4 regions of the Paenibacillus sp. J22P15 genome follow, and region 1 is predicted to be linked to each of the others. Evidence: riboswitches for the same ligand, from Rfam matches in the RefSeq annotation. Region 1 holds a riboswitch; each other region holds the start of a gene.
What was found. A riboswitch is a leader RNA that binds a small molecule or an ion and turns the genes downstream of it on or off. The one in region 1 is predicted to bind cyclic di-AMP.
Positions count from the first base shown of each region.

Region 2: it holds a riboswitch for cyclic di-AMP, as region 1 does, so the genes downstream of both, AC0YN6_RS26700 (ubiquitin-like domain-containing protein) here and AC0YN6_RS09415 (hypothetical protein) in region 1, are expected to answer to the same signal.
Region 3: it holds a riboswitch for cyclic di-AMP, as region 1 does, so the genes downstream of both, AC0YN6_RS13390 (APC family permease) here and AC0YN6_RS09415 (hypothetical protein) in region 1, are expected to answer to the same signal.
Region 4: it holds a riboswitch for cyclic di-AMP, as region 1 does, so the genes downstream of both, AC0YN6_RS27355 (C40 family peptidase) here and AC0YN6_RS09415 (hypothetical protein) in region 1, are expected to answer to the same signal.

Region 1 covers NZ_JBWDNT010000003.1:227,714-231,404, reverse strand. Annotated here, with positions in the region: gene AC0YN6_RS09420 (hypothetical protein) at 414-842, shown strand; cyclic di-AMP (ydaO/yuaA leader) riboswitch at 889-1,050, shown strand; gene AC0YN6_RS09415 (hypothetical protein) at 1,056-1,481, shown strand; gene metE (5-methyltetrahydropteroyltriglutamate--homocysteine S-methyltransferase) at 1,549-3,691, opposite strand, start outside.
Region 2 covers NZ_JBWDNT010000023.1:56,462-61,652, reverse strand. Annotated here, with positions in the region: gene AC0YN6_RS26715 (AbrB/MazE/SpoVT family DNA-binding domain-containing protein) at 130-384, opposite strand; gene AC0YN6_RS26710 (HD domain-containing protein) at 655-1,953, shown strand; gene AC0YN6_RS26705 (TatD family hydrolase) at 1,971-2,744, shown strand; cyclic di-AMP (ydaO/yuaA leader) riboswitch at 2,929-3,110, shown strand; gene AC0YN6_RS26700 (ubiquitin-like domain-containing protein) at 3,361-4,509, shown strand; gene rnmV (ribonuclease M5) at 4,634-5,179, shown strand; gene rsmA (16S rRNA (adenine(1518)-N(6)/adenine(1519)-N(6))-dimethyltransferase RsmA) at 5,187-5,191, shown strand, end outside.
Region 3 covers NZ_JBWDNT010000004.1:466,423-471,613, forward strand. Annotated here, with positions in the region: gene AC0YN6_RS13385 (PepSY-associated TM helix domain-containing protein) at 1-535, opposite strand, end outside; cyclic di-AMP (ydaO/yuaA leader) riboswitch at 840-1,022, shown strand; gene AC0YN6_RS13390 (APC family permease) at 1,178-3,001, shown strand; gene AC0YN6_RS13395 (glucose-1-phosphate adenylyltransferase) at 3,410-4,573, shown strand; gene AC0YN6_RS13400 (sulfatase family protein) at 5,162-5,191, shown strand, end outside.
Region 4 covers NZ_JBWDNT010000025.1:32,965-38,155, reverse strand. Annotated here, with positions in the region: gene AC0YN6_RS27365 (MFS transporter) at 1-240, shown strand, start outside; gene AC0YN6_RS27360 (cryptochrome/photolyase family protein) at 330-1,673, opposite strand; gene AC0YN6_RS27355 (C40 family peptidase) at 1,864-2,313, opposite strand; cyclic di-AMP (ydaO/yuaA leader) riboswitch at 2,317-2,469, opposite strand; gene AC0YN6_RS27350 (copper amine oxidase) at 2,886-3,470, opposite strand; gene AC0YN6_RS27345 (hypothetical protein) at 3,597-4,412, opposite strand; gene AC0YN6_RS27340 (M1 family metallopeptidase) at 4,440-5,191, opposite strand, start outside.

The DNA.
Region 1 (3,691 bases):
GAATATTACTCCTCGCTATAAGTACTGTAAAGGCAGTCCACTGGCTAATTTAGACAATTTCAGACTTGCAGAGCGATTCGCAACGCTTACATTCATTTCGATCTCTTGATTTCTCACTATCTCTCTGTTTTACTCTTATTTTCAAAAATAGCGTTATCCCTCATCCCAACGTTTTCATGCGTGAATAATCAGATTTCTCCAAAACCTAGAATCAAAGAGCATGAACGAGAATTTCAAAGAATTAACCCTTTTTTACTGACATAACGAATAGATTCCATTTAATATGACCAATGGTTGCCTTTTCACGATATACCACAGTTTTACAATTATGCGTTTCAGGCTTACTATAGACGGCAAGCCAATATGGCTGACTATTACCTTTGAATGATGCAAATTGAGGAGAGATCTCATTGATGTCCACGCCACTTGAAGTGCCCTTACTCAGCTTGGATAACCATTCCGCAGCTCTTATTGAAATTAAACGAATTCAAATGTTTGTGATTCCTTATTCCATGCCTGAATGGAATGGCTATCGTGTTTGTCTGCGACTTTCGACAGCGCAGGGTCATGGGTGGAGCGAGTTATTTATTAACAAATCTGATAAGCCAGGTGACTGGATTAGATGGAGCAGTATGCTGCTTAGATACATCGGCACCTTTCACCTCACGGCTTCATTTGTGTTTACAGCTGATCCCATGCTGAAGGATGAGCGTATTTATCATTTGTTTGCAGCAGCGGCTTTGCATATGGAAAGTAATCATTATTCTTATCCCAACAGCCAATATGACCTTGAAGAGGATACTTTATTTAAACAAGCTATCTCGTACATCTCACTATTTTGAAGCCATAAGATTTACAGATAAGTAGTTAATGGGTATAATTAAGGGTACACTATTCACGCTGAATTTTTCGAATGAAAAAGCGGGGGAACCATCGCGATCGATAGTCATCGATTCGCAAGGGGTGAATCCAGGGATTTGTAACCCTGGTAGGGCATTCTCTCTAGCCCGAATCCGACAGCTAACCTCGTAAGCGAATAAAGGAGAGATCTATTAATGTTGACAAATTATGCACGCTATCTGCATCTTTTTACAGAGCAGACCCACTATTTATCCGTGACACGAATCGAGCTATTCGTCATACCTGCTCTTGCCGTCGATTCCACAGGCCATCGCGTATGTCTTCGTCTAACAAGCAATCAAGGCTTCGGCTGGAGTGAGCTATTTGCCAGCGATCAGGAAGAAGTAATTGACTTGGAAAGATGGAGCGATCTGCTTCAAGCCTTTATCGGCAGCATTCCTCTCCCGCCTCTTCAACAATATCAATATGACAAATCGGATCAGGATGGGCGCGCCCTCGACTTATTCGTCACCGCCATTAACCATGTCCTAGCACAATCCGCAGATTCATCCCCGTACAGCAGCGACCATGAAGAATCTGTTTTGCGTCAACGTTCTGTCTCTTACATCTCTTTGGATTAAATGTGTACCTAATACAAAAAGACAGTCCAGAACAAATACCCTCGTTCTGGACTGTCTTACTGTTATCTTACACCGTTGCTAATGCCGCTCTTTGTTCTCTTACTTGGTACGTTGCCAGCATCATGTTGCGAAGTGAAGCAACCGTTTCTTCCATTCCACGTGTCTTCAAGCCGCAATCCGGGTTTATCCAGAATAGAGTAGGATCAAGCACCTTAATGGCACGCTCGATCATGCTAACCATTTCTTCCACAGATGGCACACGCGGGCTATGAATGTCGTAAACGCCTAGGCCGATACCTTGATCGTATGTGTTCTCCTCGAAGCTGTGAATCAACTCTCCATGACTGCGGGATGTTTCAATTGAAATAACGTCAGCATCCAGCGCAAGAATAGAGTCGATAATATCGTGGAATTCACAATAACACATATGCGTATGAATTTGTGTCGTGTCACGCACATCTGAAGTCGACAGACGGAATGCGTGAACTCCCCATTTCAAATAAGCATCCCAATCACTGCGCTTAAGCGGCAAGCCTTCGCGCAAAGCCGGCTCATCTACCTGAATCATTTCGATACCCGCTGTCTCAAGAGCTTTTACTTCCTCTGACAGTGCAAGTGCGATTTGGTAAGCAACTTGCTCCCGTGTAATATCGTTGCGGGGGAACGACCAGTTCAGAATCGTAATCGGACCAGTCAGCATGCCCTTTACCGGACGATTCGTCAGCGACTGTGCATACACGCTTTCTGTTACTGTCATTGGCTCGGTAAATACGACGTCACCATAAATGACTGGCGGCTTCACGCAGCGGGAGCCGTATGATTGTACCCAGCCATTGCGCGTAAATGCGAAACCATCTAATTTTTCACCAAAAAATTCAACCATGTCCGTACGCTCAAACTCGCCGTGAACGAGTACGTCTATGTTAAGCTCCTCTTGAATTTCAATCCAGTTTTTAATTTTTTCGTTGATGAAGGAAGCATAGTCCTGTGAGCTCAGCTCGTTCTTTCTCCAATTCTGTCTTGCTTGACGTACATCAAGAGTTTGCGGGAAGCTGCCGATTGTCGTTGTCGGAAGAAATGGCAAATTCCACTTTTGCTGCTGCAGCTTCTGCCTTTCAGCAAATGGCTTTTGTCTCGTTGACGGATGAGCAGCAACTGCTGCTGCATCTGCCGCTTGACGATTGCGGGCAGGAGAAACAGATAGATTATAAATTTGCTCGCCGTTTAGCTTGAGCTCCTGTGCGCGTAATTGTGCTGTTTCAGAATCAGCTGCATCCGCTGCTTCGCTCAGCCATACGATCTCATCCAGCTTCTCTTCTGCGAATGCCAGCGCATCACGCAGCTCAGCTGGCAGATTTGTTTCATTTTTTGCCGTTACAGGTACGTGCAGCAGACTGCTCGATGACTGAACGATAATACGATCCGCGGGAATAACTGCAGTAATTTTTTGCAACAGCGCAAGCTTTTGTTTGTAGTCCGAGCGCCAAATGTTGCGGCCGTCTACAAGTCCGATACCGGCAAGCTTATCCTGCGGGAAACCGAATTGCTCAAGTGATTTCAGGTTGTTTTCTAACCCGTGTACGAAATCCAACCCGATCGCCTGTACTGGAAGCGCGACTACAGCTTCATAATGCTCTACCGCTTCGAAATACGTTTGAAGCAAAATGTTAAGTGTTGGCGCAGCTTCATTCAGCTTGGCATAAATCGATTGTATCAATTTAATCTCATCCTCCGTTACGGAAGTAACAAGGATTGGCTCGTCGATTTGCACCCACTGTACGCCTTCTTGCTCAAGCTCCTTAAGAATCTGTGCATACAACGGTACAAACTGCTCAACCAGCTGCGGAAGATGCTTAGCGTCATAGCCCTTCGAGAGCTTGAGGAATGTGTATGGCCCAATAATAACCGGTTTCCCTTCAATACCTAGTTTTTCTTTTGCTTCACGGTATGCAAGCAGCGGACGGTTCTCTGTTAAGACCGGAGCAGCGCCAGCAAGCTCAGGAACGATATAGTGATAGTTTGTATTGAACCATTTTGTCATTTCACAAGCCTGTGCTTCCTGTGTGCCTCTAGCCATTGCATAGTAGGTCTTTACTGGAACAGGTCCGCCTTTATAGTCAAAGCGGTCTGGAACGAGGCCAAACATCGCCGAAGTATCCAGCATTTGATCATATAACGTAAAATCATTAACAGGAATAATCGATATCCCT
Region 2 (5,191 bases), on a different contig from region 1:
ATAACTGTCGAAAATAGTAAAATAGACAAAAAAAGGCCTTCCTAGCCGGGTTTAAGCTTAGGAAGGCAACAAGGAGTATAAAAAAGGTTAGAATTAACAAGTTAATAAGTACAGTATAACTTATTTTTATTATTTTGTCACAGGTGTTGGCATTTCAGACAAACAAACGTGACAAACAATTTTTCCTTTAAAGTAAGAAACGTTTTCTGCATTGCCACAGAAGATGCAAGCAGGCTCATATTTCTTAAGCATGATGCGCTCGCCATCTACATAAATTTCAAGTGCATCTTTTTCGCCTATTCCAAGTGTACGGCGCAATTCGATCGGTATAACGACGCGTCCTAGCTCATCAACCTTACGAACAATACCAGTGGATTTCATCATAATCTATTATTGCCCCTCTCAAAATACGTATCGTCATCGTTCGACATAGTTTTTGCTTTTATGAATACTATAGTACCAACGTTTACCAAATTAGTCAACCGGAATTATTGTCCGATTAGCTGCATTAACAGGTATTTGACTAGTTGGTGCGGTCATATTACTCTGTAATAGAATACAACAGCTTCGACAATTTGGAAACTAATTTACGACACTATTCGACAAAGTAATCACTTTTTGTGTCGAAAATTTGAACAAAGGAGTTGAGAGATAATGCAAGAACAGTTGACAGAAGAGAAAGTTTTTAAAGATCCTGTCCATCATTATATATATGTACAAGACCAAACGATTTGGGATTTGATTAATACGAAGGAATTTCAGCGGCTGCGGCGGATACGTCAATTGGGTACATCCTATTTGACCTTCCATGGGGCGGAGCATAGCCGTTTCTCGCATTCACTTGGTGTGTACGAAATCACTAGGAAAATTATTTCCCAATTTGAACGCAATGGTTACCCAGATTGGCCTGCTCGGGAGAGACTTGTCTCACTTTGTGCAGCTCTTTTGCATGATGTCGGTCACGGACCGTTCTCGCACTCCTTGGAAGAGGTATTCGACACCAATCACGAAGAGTGGACATGTAAAATCGTGCTGGGGGATACTGAAATTAATCGCGTACTGAGAGCAGTATCAGAGCAATTTCCTGCTCAGGTTGCAGCAGTCATTCAAAAGACCTATCCGAAGCCAATAGTAGTTAGTCTGATTTCAAGTCAAATGGATGCAGATCGGATGGATTATTTGCTCCGTGATGCTTATTTTACCGGTGTGAATTACGGTACATTTGATTTAGAGCGAATCTTGCGCGTATTACGTCCTTATAAAGGGCAAATTGTAGTCAAAGAGAGCGGGATGCACGCAGTAGAGCATTATTTGATGTCTCGTTACCAAATGTATTGGCAGATTTACTTCCATCCCGTTACAAGAAGCTCAGAGATCATCCTACGTCAAATATTTCGAAGAGCGCAGGAGCTTTATGTGGGTGGCTATTCATTTGAGTGGATGCCAAAGCAGTTGAAGTGTCTGCTTCAAAATACGATGACAGTACAAGATTATTTGAAGCTGGATGAGGCGCTTGTTCAGACTGCTTTCATGGAATGGGCGGAGGAGCGGGATTCGATATTAAGCGATTTGTGCGATAGGTTTATGAACCGACATTTATATAAGTACATTACTATTGAAAACCCCGATGAAGAGCTATTAAATGAGATCAGCAATTGCTTCTCTTCTATAGGAATGAACCCTGATTACCATATGGAAATTGATTTTCCATTTGACCTGCCTTATGACGTTTATCGTCCGGATAAAAAAGATGGCGAAAAGAAAGAAAAAGCGCCGATTTTGTTGTTAGATCGCCTTGGTGAAATCAGTGAAATATCTTCCAAATCCGACATCGTTCGCTCTATTACTGGCTTGCATCAAGGGAAATACCATCTGTATTATCCAGAAGAGCCGCTTAAAGAAAATATTCACTTATTGCCAGAAATAATAAAAAAACTATTTAAACTCGACTGAAGGAGCCTAACATCAACATGACATTACTTTTTGATACCCATACCCATTTAGACTCAAGTAAATTCGATGAGGATCGCGACGAGGTGATTCAGCGGGCGAAGGATGCAGGTGTAAACTTGCTGCTCAATATTGGCTTCAACCGTGAAACGATTCCGACGACAATGGCGCTCGCGGAGCAATACGATTTTATTTATGCAGCTGTCGGCTGGCATCCCGTTGACAGCATAGATATGCGTCCAGAGGATTTGGAATGGATTGAACGTCTATGTGCACATAAAAAGGTGGTAGCCATCGGTGAGATTGGACTTGATTATCACTGGGATACTTCACCAAGGGATGTGCAACAAAGGGTATTCCGTGAGCAAATTCGTCTAGCTCGCAAAGTAGGCAAACCAATCGTTATTCATAATCGCGATGCTCATGAGGATATTATCCGCATTTTGCAAGAGGAGAATGCGGCAGAGGTTGGCGGGGTCATGCACTGCTTCTCTGGCAGCTGGGAAACGGCTAAGCGATGTCTGGATATGAACTTCTACATATCGTTCGGAGGGCCTGTAACTTTCAAAAATGCAAGGGTACCCAAAGAGGTGCTAAAACAGGTTCCGCTCGACCGAATTTTAATCGAAACCGATGCTCCATATTTAGCTCCTCACCCCTTAAGAGGGAAACGAAATGAGTCATCTTTCGTCTCTCTGGTTGCGGAGACAGCAGCTGAATTATTAGGCAAATCGGTAGAGGAAATAGGCGCAATTACGACTGAAAACGGTCGTAAATGTTTTGGGATTGTCTAAAAACGAGAGGGATCAAGAGATATTGAGACCTTTATCGCGTAAAAAGTGATTTTTATATCGAAAATCTCTAATTTTTTCCGTCTTTATCCTGCTTTTTCGCTTAAATCGTCTTTTATCGTATCTTTACAATTGACCTCGTATGAGGGTATGATTCAACTCAGAGCTTTAAAATTTTGTATTGGATTTCCAGTTTACGCTTAATCTCCATTCGGAGAGCGGGGGAACCATGTACGGTATGATGTATCGTATTTTGAATTCTTCAGGGGTGAATTTCGAAGCCTTTGCCATGAGCATTGTGTAACGAATAGGGCGACTCTCTTGCCCGAACCCGTCAGCTAACCTCGCAAGCGCTTATAGAGAGTGATCAAACCTCGTGCATCCATTTTGCCGTATCCCAGTGTAATCATTTAACCGGGAAGCCACGAAACAGATCCTCTGTCGACGGCTTCTTTTTATTTTCGAATAATCGGGAATTTGTCGACATAGGGATAAAAGATGGGGGTGGGAGGACTGATAGAAGTACTGGATTGCGTGCTTGCACGCCAATATACTATAGTCGCGTCAGTTGTATCATGCGTAACACTTGGCGGCGGGGCTATGAAGGAGGACCGATGAAGTGGGAATAATCCAGGTTAAGGACACCCATGGGAAACGATCATCCAGCATGTCTTTCGCATTGCGATGGAAGCGTGAAAACTTGCGTTTGATTCTTTTGAGTGCTACTATCTCAATCGCTATGACTTTCATGTTTTTGGTGTTGTTGTACGGAACGGCTGTCAAAAGCGTCTCCGTAGTAGTGAACGGACAAGAAACCGTTGTGGAAACGAAGCAATGGGTCCTGCAACGCCTACTGGATGAACAAGCTATCGCAATTGGACCACATGATGAGGTGTCCATACCGCTTAATGCGGCAATAAAGGACGGAGACCGTATCGAGGTAACTCATGCGATACCGGTAATTGTGAAGGCTGATGGCAAGACCTCTACTGTATATACGACAGAGAGAACAGTGCAGGCAGCGATCGAGGAATTACATATTCCAGTTCGTGGTCAAGATAAAGTTATACCTCCGCTTCATACCGTATTGGATACAGAATTGACCGTAACGGTAGTTCGTGTCGATAAGAAGGTAGCGGAGACAGAACGTGCAATGCCATTCTCTATTGTGAAGAAGGATGATCCAACGCTGGAAGCGGGTAAGCAAAAGCTCGTTCAACCCGGCAAAGAAGGTCTTATCGTAGAGAGTGTCGAGAAGCAGTACGAGGATGGAGTCCTTATTTCAAAGAAGATGGTCAGCAAGGTTGTTGAGAAACCAGCAATTAATCAGGTTGTCGCCATCGGAACGAAGAAGGAAGAGCCTAAGGTATCGGTTCTCTCGAATAAGAGCCAAAGCATTGCGTCGCTTACGAAGAGCGGTGTAACGTTTAAGGCGAAGAAAGTAATGAAAAATGTTACTTTAACTGCGTATTCTGCTGGCCTATCTTCAACAGGCAAGGATGAAAGTCATCCGGAATTCGGGATTACCGCTTCAGGGACCCGTGTGAAAGAGGGACGGACGATTGCTGTTGATCCGAAGGTTATTCCTATTGGCTGGTGGGTGTATATTGAAGGAATCGGTTTCCGCCGTGCCGAGGATAAAGGCAGTGCGATTAAAGGCAACAAAATTGACGTATACTTTGATAGTACAAAGATTGCGAACAAGTTCGGCAGAAAGAAAGGCATTACCGTATATGTGCTGGGGCCGAATAAACCTACAGCAAGCTAGTTATGGTGCTACCATCATCTTATCGCAATTATTAATTAAATATGCCATCATAAGGAGAGGCAATGCCTCTTCTTTTTGCGTGTTTGCGGGTCTAATAAAGTTTATGTAGAAGGGAATGATCTTGGTGATCAAAGAGATCATTGTCGTTGAAGGTAAAGACGATACAGTTGCAATAAAAAGAGCGGTGGATGCAGATACCATAGAGACGAATGGTTCCGCAATCGGTGAGGATGTTCTGAAGAGAATCGCGCTGGCAAGCGAACGTCGCGGTGTCATTATTTTTACAGATCCTGACCATGCGGGTGAACGTATTCGGAAAATCGTTGCACGTCATGCGCCAGGGTGCAAGCATGCCTTCTTACCACAGGAGATGGCTTTGTACAAAGGTGATATCGGAATTGAAAATGCGAGTCCTGAAGCGATTCGTATGGCGCTCTCACAACTGCGTACAGAGTCAGAGGATGTTGCGGGAGAGATTAGCTGGGAAGACTTAATGGAAGCGGGTCTAATCATACATCCAGATGCGGCTAACCGCCGATTGGTTATAGGTAAGCTGCTTGGGATCGGTTATGCCAACGGTAAGCAGTTTTATAAGCGCTGTACAAGCTTTCGTATATCCAAAGCAGAGTTTGCGGAAGCGTTCCATCAAATGGAAAAGGAATTGGAGTGATAGCTGAATGAG
Region 3 (5,191 bases), on a different contig from region 1:
ATAACATGATGATCGCCCAGCATGCTGCAAGTTCTACTAGTCGGTTGGCAATTGTCCCGCCTATAACAAGCTCGCTATGCAGTTTTTTGAAAAAAGAAGTAAAGGTTTTGTCGCTGTTCATCATGCCAAGCACATTACCTGTGTAAGGATCTACATACATGATCGTAGAAGTTTCATTACGGTTTACCGTCATTTTATAGCTTAATTTAGGATTATCGTCGAGTGTAATAGAGGAAACAATCGTATCTGGATAGGCTTTTTTTGTTTTTTCTATCATACTTTCAGGCGTCATTTTTGTGGTTCCAACCTCACTTACGGTGAGCATATCCTTATACAAATATCCTTCGATTTGTGGTTTGAATAAATAAACGGAACCGCTGAAAGCTAAAATAATCAAAAAAGGTGCAAAAATAATGCCTGCATAAAAATGCCACCTCCAAACCGATTGGTAAATGGCTTGACGCATTCCCGCTGATGCTCGGCTTTTTAAATCGGGTTGTGCTTTATTTACCTTCTCAACTGACATTACACTCATAATGTTACCTCGTTCCTGTAATAATAAAATCTTAATTATTATAACGTTATGGAGGCTAACATCGAATGACTCTTAAGAGTCATCATTTCATAATAAAAGTGACTAACACATACTTTCTTTTTTGAAAAAGCGATTTTGAAAGCAAAATGCTAAGAAGATGAGCTTCGGTAAGTATTTAAAGAATGTAAGCGTTTTTTCGCAATCTTTTTTACAATAAATGACGGAAAATAGTGCGGTTGTATATTTTACAAAACAAATTAGCAGGCGTAATATACATTGTGCATTATAAATAAATATTGTTAACAATTCATACTCGCTTAATTTCCGTCAAGGAAAACGGGGGAACCATCTAAGAGATATGCCTGAGCTTCAGGTAAACATCTTATGGGGTGAATCCTATTGTAGACTGTACATGTTTACAATCAGGTAGGGCGACTTAACCGTCCGAATCCGACAGCTAACCTCGTAAGCGTTGATTGAGGGAGGGTTATAACATGTGTTCAAAACAAAACACAGGTTCTTACCTGTGTTTTTTGTATGCCAAAAAACAGCAGCTTTGATTTAAGATCGTAATTTTTCTTCATTTACTGGGTAATTTAAAAGTAAAGATAATTTGAAAATAAAAAATGTGGAGTGAAAACGATGCTTTCTTTAAAAAGATTTTTGATTGGACGACCGTTAAAATCAAATGAATTAGGAGAGCAGAAACTAAATAAAACGAAAGCACTTGCCATTCTTTCTTCTGATGCCTTATCTTCTGTGGCATACGGGCCTGAGCAAATATTGATCGTTTTAATTACAGTTAGTGCCGCAGCGATTTGGTATTCGATACCAATCGCAATTGGAGTATTAATTTTATTATTAGCACTTATTTTATCTTATAGGCAGATTATCTTTGCATACCCGCACGGCGGAGGCGCGTATGTAGTGTCAAAAGAAAATCTAGGCAAGTTACCTGGATTAGTTGCCGGAGGCTCCTTGCTAGTAGATTATATTTTAACCGTTGCAGTAAGTGTATCCGCAGGTACGGATGCCATTACTTCCGCTTTTCCAAGCTTACATGAACATACGGTAATCATAGCTGTACTATTTGTCATTTTCATAACAATCCTGAACTTGCGAGGTGTAACCGAGTCAGCTTCTATTTTAGCATATCCGGTATATTTGTTTGTTTTAGCATTATTCATTCTAATAGGAGCAGGCATATACAACATAATAACCGGTAATGTTTCTCACGAATTACACACTTCAATCGGAACACCGGTAGCAGGCATAAGCCTATTTTTGCTATTGAAAGCATTTGCTTCTGGCAGCTCTGCATTAACAGGAGTCGAGGCCATTTCGAATGCAATCCCTAACTTTAAAAACCCTGCTCCTAATAACGCCGCAAAAACATTAATGGCGATGGGGATATTGCTTGCATTGTTATTTTCGGGAATTGTATTTTTAGCTTATTATTACGGAATAATACCTAACCTTGAGGTAACCGTAGTTTCACAGATCGCTGAAGAGACCTTTGGGCGGAATTTTATGTACTTCTTCATTCAAGGCACAACAGCATTGATCCTTATCCTAGCTGCTAACACAGGATATTCGGCTTTCCCTTTACTTGCCGTAAATCTTGCCAATGATAAATTCATACCAAGAATGTTTACGGTTAGGGGAGATCGTCTAGGATATTCTAACGGTATTATCATACTTGGCTTTTTATCCATCATCTTAATTATTGTGTTTAAAGGTCAAACGGAACATTTAATTCCTCTATATGCTGTCGGTGTTTTTATTCCTTTCACCCTGTCCCAGACAGGAATGATACTAAAATGGATTCGTCAAAAACCAAAAGGATGGATTTCAAAACTGATTATAAATGCACTAGGGGCTCTTATAAGCTTTATCGTTACCATGATGTTTTTCTTAACAAAATTTTTACAGGTTTGGCCAGTCTTAGTGTTTCTACCCTTAATCATTTATGGCTTTCATCGAATTAGAAAGCATTATGAAGCGGTAGCTGATCAACTAAGAACTTCAACATGTGAACCAGCAGTTCCGATTGAGGGAAATATAATCATTCTTCCTATAGCTGGTATGACACATGTGGTGGAGAACTCCTTGAACTATGCTAAATCACTCTCAGCCCACCAAATCATTGCAGTTCATATTTCTTTTGAAAGAGAAGACGTAGTGACATTTGAAGAAAAATGGAGTAAGTGGCAACCTGACGTGAGGCTTGTAACGCTACATTCTCCTTATAGAAGCATCATTCAGCCTCTGACTAAATTTATTGATACTGTCCAACGAAAGGCAAGTGAATCAAATTACCAAGTTACTGTTGTCATCCCACAATTCATCCCAAAGAAAGGTTGGCATAACATACTGCACAATCAATCTAGTTTACTGATTCGTGCACACTTGCTGTATCGGAGAAATGTGATTATCACTACTGTTCCTTACCATTTAAAGAAATGATCGTCTAATTTATCGCCTATCAATACTTTTTCACTCTTTTAGAGTTCGAGCCACCCTTCCAGGTGGCTATTTTTTATTGCTACAACAAACTGAATCATCTTTACCCGCAATACTTTAAAGATATTGTCGAGATAAGTATGTCGAAAAAAATAAAAGTGAACCTTGAAAATGACAAGAAGCTGAATAACAAACTACAACGGAAAAAGCGGATAAGTCGTAATTCTGTAGCAAGTGTTCCGAATAATGGAGTGTTAGTGGGGTTATTTCCGATTATTTTCTTCTATTTATTTTGTCGATAAATATTTTTCAGTTACAACCAGCTTATGACAAGCTTCGTAACGATCTTCTGATATTATTTTTTTTGAGTTACTCTTGATGGCTTAGGAGCAAACAATAATAATAGAGGAGATGGTCCGTATAACACAGAAGAAATGTATTGCTATGTTACTTGCAGGGGGGGAAGGAAAACGGCTTGCTCCGCTAACCCAGAAGCTCGCTAAGCCGGCGGTGCCATTCGGTGGTCAATATCGCATTATTGATTTTCCGATCAGCAATTGTTTGAATTCAGGAATCGATACGATTGGGGTATTGACTCAATACAAGGCGGAAACCTTGCATACGCATATTAAAGACGGCGGATTATGGTTGAATGACAAAGAAACCGAAATTACGCTTCTTGATGCCTGTCATCAGCCTAATGGCCAATATACGGGAACGGCTGATGCCATTTACAAGAATTTGGAGTACATACAGCGGCATAATCCGGAGTACGTGTTATTGCTATCTGGGGACCATATTTATAAGATGGATTATAACGCAATGATTCAGTTCCATGAGGAAAGCGGAGCAGAAGCTACGATCTCGGTAAAGCAGGTTCCGTGGAAAGACGCACATCAATTCGGCATTATGAATGTAGACGATTCGTATAAAGTAACAAGCTTTCTCGAAAAGCCATCCAAGCCTGAAAGTAATCTTGCTTCAATGGGCATTTACATATTCCGTTGGTCGTTCCTAAAGCGTTATTTGCTTCAGGATGCAGAGAATGAGTTTTCTTCGCATGACTTTGGAAAGGACCTCATCCCTCAGATGCTGGCGGCGGGTTCGAATGTATATGCTTATCCTTTCCAGGGATATTGGCGTGATGTGGGCACGGTGGAGAGCCTTTGGGAGGCACATATGGAGTTGCTCGGCGGTGAGATTGCTCTTGATGAGGAACAATGGCCGATGTACACAAATAAGCGTCTTCAACCATCGACAACGAATCTCTATAAGGCTGCTAAATCTTATAAGTCGATGCTTCATTCCAATAGTATAATTGAAGGAGAGTTAGTACGCTCCGTCGTATTTAGCGGCGTACATATCGGCCCAGGATGCGAAATCCGGGAAAGCATCATTATGCCGGGTGTAAAAATCGGAAGCAATGTCCAAATCTATAAAGCTATTATTGGCGAGGGAAGTGTGATAGAAGACGGGGCAGTTATTGGGAAACCGAATGGAGAAATTACAGCGATCGGAAAGGACGAATTCATTTCAGCCGATTCTTCAACTGTTCTTGACATCATTATTGCTTAAGGGAAACGTTAGTTCAATAATAATGGAGTGGCAGTCTAGGACATTAGTTTCACGTCCAAGGCTGCCGTTTTTTTTTAATTCAGTCTAATACTTAATTTTCAAAAGCCACTGATTCTACAACAGGAGTTGCTCATATAAAAAGACGTCCTTAAACGGGACGTCTCCTTCTAGAAAGATGATATTCTGATTTTCTTCGCAAATAGGACTTATGCTTTTCACATAAACTGGAGTTGAACATATTTAGATAATAATTAAACCAACAATCATGCCATATATATCGAATATTTTCCATAATATTCACGCTTTCCCCTCCCAAGATTATTCATCTCTGGCTGGCTACGAACTCTTATGTACATATATACTTCGAATGGATTTGCAATTTTAAGTCTTTTTTACAAGAAGCAATTTTGAACGTTATTACTGCAAGTATTGTTCAAGGAAAATAAATTAATAGACTGGCGAAAGGCCATTATGATAAGGAATGACGGGAAGATGTGGGAAATAGAGGATATTCATTGGATATAGCGAACTTTCAAATATGATGAAAAGTGCTGCAAAGCTCGGATCCGATGAAGGAGATGAAGTAGTATGAATGATTCCATGAAGAAAAGTCCGAAT
Region 4 (5,191 bases), on a different contig from region 1:
CTCGTTTACGCGAATGAGCTTATTCCGGGCATGACGGAGAGGACAACGAGTCTGCTTGTCGCTTTTGGGGGACTTGGTGGTGCGATTTTCCCGCGAGTAACCGGTTGGATTATGGATCAGTTCAACGTGCAGTCTACATTGTGGTATATTAGCGGATTGGTTATTGTGATGTTGCTTCTGCTAGTATCGATGCTTCTACTTGGAAGAAAACAATCGCAAGGTATCGCGTCCAGAGCTTAAGTGAAATATTTTTTTCAGAAATAAACCTCCACATTCGCTGTTTCGCAGCGGCGGTGGAGGTTTATTTATTATTATAGTTTCCTTACTAATCATTTCAGAATCGTTTTGTATACCTCTATTGCTCTTGCCCTGGATGCCTTCAGATCGACAATGGCACCGCTCTGCGGCTGATGAATCTCTTTGTCTGAAAGATGATCCAAATGAGGCAGCCAGCGCCTAATATAGCTGCCGCTAGGATCATGCGTTTGGGACTGCCTTGCGGGATTCATAATTCGGAAATAAGGTGCGGCGTCGTACCCGAGTGACGAGCACCAGAGCCAGCCTCCGCGGTTAATTGTATTGTCGTAATCACTTAGATGAAGGCGGAAATACTGCTCGCCAAGGGTAAAGGGGCATAACAGGTTTTTTGTTAGAAACATCGCGGTTACCATTCTCAGGCGATTGGGCAGTTCTCCTGTACGGTTCAGCTGCGTCATGGCCGCATCAATAATGGGAATGCCAGTAGCAGCTGTTGCCCACGCTTCGAGATGAGTGTCTGACAGATTGGACATATTAACCCGTTGTTCATAACGGAAATATTCATCATGGTACATCGCTTGGTATAAATAGAAATCACGCCATGCGAGCTGACGTATCCACGTTTCTGAACCTGGAAGCCCTTGGGTCAGTTCATAGGCGTGACGGGCTGAGAGGGCGCCTGTATTGAGGAAGCGTGCGAGTTTGCTCGTAGGTTCCTCCGCGTAAGCATCGCGGCTGTCCGCGTAAGAAGCAAGACGCTCACGAACGAATCGATCCAGTTTAGCTGACGCTTTTGGTGAACCTTGTACGTGTGTACCGCCAAGTGCGCAAGAAACGGCTTCTGGCAAGGTAAAAGTAAGTGCGACCTTGGTATTGATTTCACTTATGGTGGTAAGCTCATCTAACGTCGTTTGGCTCGCTGGACTATAACATTCCAGCATGAAGCTGCTCCACATGCGGTAGAAGGGCGTAAATACCTTGTAAGGCTCGGATCTCCGAGCAAACGTTGGGAACGCGTTTAAATCAGCAAGCGGAGAATCCGCAATAGACGTCCAGCGCCGACCTAAACCATGTGTTGCCAGCTTAAGCTGCTCATCGCGGGAACGCGCATAGGGTGTATAGTCTGAGTGGACGATAACCTCTTCAATGGGATGCGACTGCAGCAAAGCCTCAGTAATAGTGACAGGATCTCCATACAGCACATGAAGTTCCTTTCTTGCACTCGAGTAGCTGTCCAGCAGTGAGGCGGCTTGCGCCATGAAATTTCGGCCGCTATGACTTGTTAAACGACCGTCACCTATTAGAATAGGATCTATAATTAGCAAATGAATGCCCTGCATATCTCTTTTTCTTAAATAATCAAAAGCGCGCAAATCTGCAACACGCAAATCCTTACGATGAATAAACAAGTACATCAGGTACAGCTCCTTCCCTAAAAAAAAGCAGCTATGAACGGTCGTTATGCAGCGTAGATTGAAACAGCAAAGCCGCAAGTTATTTGTCGTCAGAGGACAAATAACTGCGGCTTTGCTTGATGAGTCTACCCGTTCAACCCTCAAGGAGAGGGATTAGGTTGCTCTATTTCACTTCAATGTTGGCTTGTTATTAATTAGCATCCATGATACGACGAGAAGTAACATACCGTCCTTCATAGTAATCGGAGTTAAGTTTGTCTGTTACAACGCCTCTGCTAGAGGACGAATGTACAAACTTACCGTCTCCTATGTAAATGCCAACATGGGATATGGCGCTGTTGTTGCCGCCAACTGTGTCGAAGAACACAAGGTCTCCCGGAATGAGGTCAGTCTTAGCGACCTTTGTACCTTCTTTTGCTTGCGAGCCAGAAGTACGTGTAAGATCAATGCCCATTTTCTCGAACACATAGCTCGTGAAGCCGGAGCAATCAAAGCCCCTCGACGTCGTCCCGCCGCTTTTGTACGGAGTACCGATAAGATCATCGACAATTCCGTTTAGTTTTGAGTCTGCGAAAGCGCTTCCCGCTTGGAAAGCAAGTACGAGAACGAGACCCAGGAGTATTGAGGTAAACTTTTTCAATTGTGAAACTCCTTCCAATGCCGACGAGGTTAGCTGTGGGGTTCGGTTGAAGGCTCCCTATGATTCCTCAGGCGTTTGCAAATACACAAACGTCGGAATCAATTCACCCAAAGTGGTTCCCCCGTATCCCAATAGGGAATTAGGCAGTTTTTTTATTGCTCTTGAAGGTAATTCGATTATTTTCAATGATCTCCTGCCTTTAGCGGCAATTTCTAATAATTCTCATGTAACCTTTTGACATTTAGGTTCGTTTATCCGTTCTTTGTGTAATATAAACAAAAGGTAATAGTGCTTTCTAACTAAATGCAAGGAGTCAATTTCATTAATTATGTGGATGTTGTGTAAAATATACCGATTTGTCCCCTTGGTATTAAATCGCAAGGACTAGCTTGAAGCTCCGTATACAGCGGAATTTCGCCATAATATTAGCCGAAAATTAGAAAAATCTCATCTATTTTACTCGGGAATAAGAGCGGATTCAGCAAGGCGATGGACTGCTGTGAATTAAGCAACAAGAATAGACAAAGGAGGCTGTTCCTGAGAACAACCTCCTTGGATGATGGAGAAGAAATTTATTTTGCGGTGATAACTTTTTCGGAAATGAGCTGCGGATCGTTGTTTTTCTGCTTCATCCAGAACTGTACCTTGTATTTCCCTGCATATTTGAAGTCGTAGGAGAATAGTTTGGAGCTGAACCAAAAGGTGTCTTTTTCAACGAATTCTTTAAAATCATTATCGTCCTGGCTGCGGCTATCAATTGAAGTTTCTTTATCATTAGGGTCAACGATGGTAACTTTGAATTCTGAAATGGTCATATTTAAATTATCGATTTGGGCCTGCACCATAAATTTCTGAACGCTGCCTTTATCAACCTGCCCGAACATGGTTCGTTTCTCGTTCATTAGAAACATGTGTACATTGGGCTTCTGAATAATCAGCTTCTTATCATTGCTCTTGTACTGGACAAAGGCTTGAAGATAGTCGTTCAAAGAACGGATACTGATATATACCTTATCATCTACAACTACAGCTTCATCGGTAGATTGCGTATTATTATAAAGGAGCGTTACTCTTTGAAATAGTTTGTCCGCTGCAACCAATGAACCGCCCGATAAGAGCAATACCATGGATATAATAATTAGTCTTTTACGCATCATTTGTGAAAGTCCCCCAATTTTGATTTTCTTTCAGTTATTTATACAAAAATACCATCATTTAGTTGCGGTCAGCCGAAAAAAAACCTTCGCACACACAGAATAGTGTGGAACGAAGGTTATTTCCTGTTAAATTTGTTTCGTTTGCAGGAGATCATATTGTGAGGCTATCGTCCAAACCTTCATTAATGTTCGAATGAGATGATAGCCCTGATGCAGGATGAGCGCGAACAATCCGGCCCACAGCATTGAGACACTGGTCACGACAAGCCCGGCAGCGGCTCCGATCCCCCACATGATGAGTGAGATGGCTGCGTAAGAGAGAAAGTTGCGTAGAGCACGCCATAAGGAACGAAACACCCCTTCACCTGATGCAGCGCCAAATTGCATGGAAAGAAATAATAGATGAAGCACCGTGCCCCACAGCAGCCAGAGCAGGGCGCCAGGCAGTACCGTTTGCAGCAGCTCTGGAGTGGACCCGCTCTCTAGAAGTGCGTCGAGTGAACGTGGGAGCACATACCAAGCCGGTGCCATTGATAAGACAACCTCAATCCAGTAAAGCAGAACAACGGGCTTCCAAGCTTTCCGGATACCCTCCAGAAACCGTGTTCCTCCCTCCGATCTACTCTGATTAAGGGAATAGAATAGACCGGCATTTAATAAGGGTGTGACCAGCATTCGGGCAACCAGAAGACCGCCCAGCGTCCACACATACGGATTAATCAAGTCAGTCTTGAACAACTGAAACTGTGCTTCGGTCATGAAGAGTTGAACAGCTGTTTCTGAATGGGAGGAGCTTGGGTATCTCCGCAGCAGCGGTGCAACGACCGAATCAATGAAACGATAGAGGAAAAATCCCCAGAGCAGCTGATACAGAAATAATAAAATAACAAGGTGAAAATGTTTGATCGCCAGCCGCCAGCCTTGCTTCAAATGTATCTTCATTGTTTATCGCTCCTTGAACGCAATTACTTACCAGCTCAACGACCCGAGCAGTCCTTCGATTAGTTGGACAACGCCGAGGCTCCATCTCGTACGTTTATCCTCTGGGAGCTGAGCCTGCATGTAGTTGTTAATGAGCTTATTGTCGAGTACATTGCTGTAGCTTGGATCAATGACAGCCCACTCAAGCGGAGCGGAATGCAGCTGTTTATATTGCATGTGTGATTCCTCGGTATCCCAAACCTTTGTGACTTGGGCGCCGTCAGTGAACTTCATCACGACCTTAATCTCGCCATTGCTGCCGCCGTTTTTCTTCACAAGCACGATAGATTCATACATTTTTTCACCATCTTGGTCAACCGGGTGTACACGTATGGATTCAATCGAGAAGTCAGCCATTTGATTGTTATACACATATTGGCTGAAGTAATTATGCCATTTTGCCTTGGTGACTTGTTCGACGACACGCTGAAAATCTGCGGTAGATGGATGCTTGAACTTAAACTTCTGGAAATAGGTACGTAAAATTTTCTGCATCGTTCGTGAGCCTACTTGATTCTCGATGCCAATCAGCACAAGCTTTGCTCGCATATAAACATTCTCGGCGTATTGCGAGTGGCTGGCATATGCCCAAGATGGCTGCTTGAGCGGTGCAGGATCGGTCATATAGCTGGCTTCTATCCGCAGGTTTGGCTCTAAACCATATGCAGCCTCCATGACTTTGTCCTCGGCATAAGACGTAAAGCCCTCGTCGAGCCATGCCTCCTCGAACTCATTGGAGG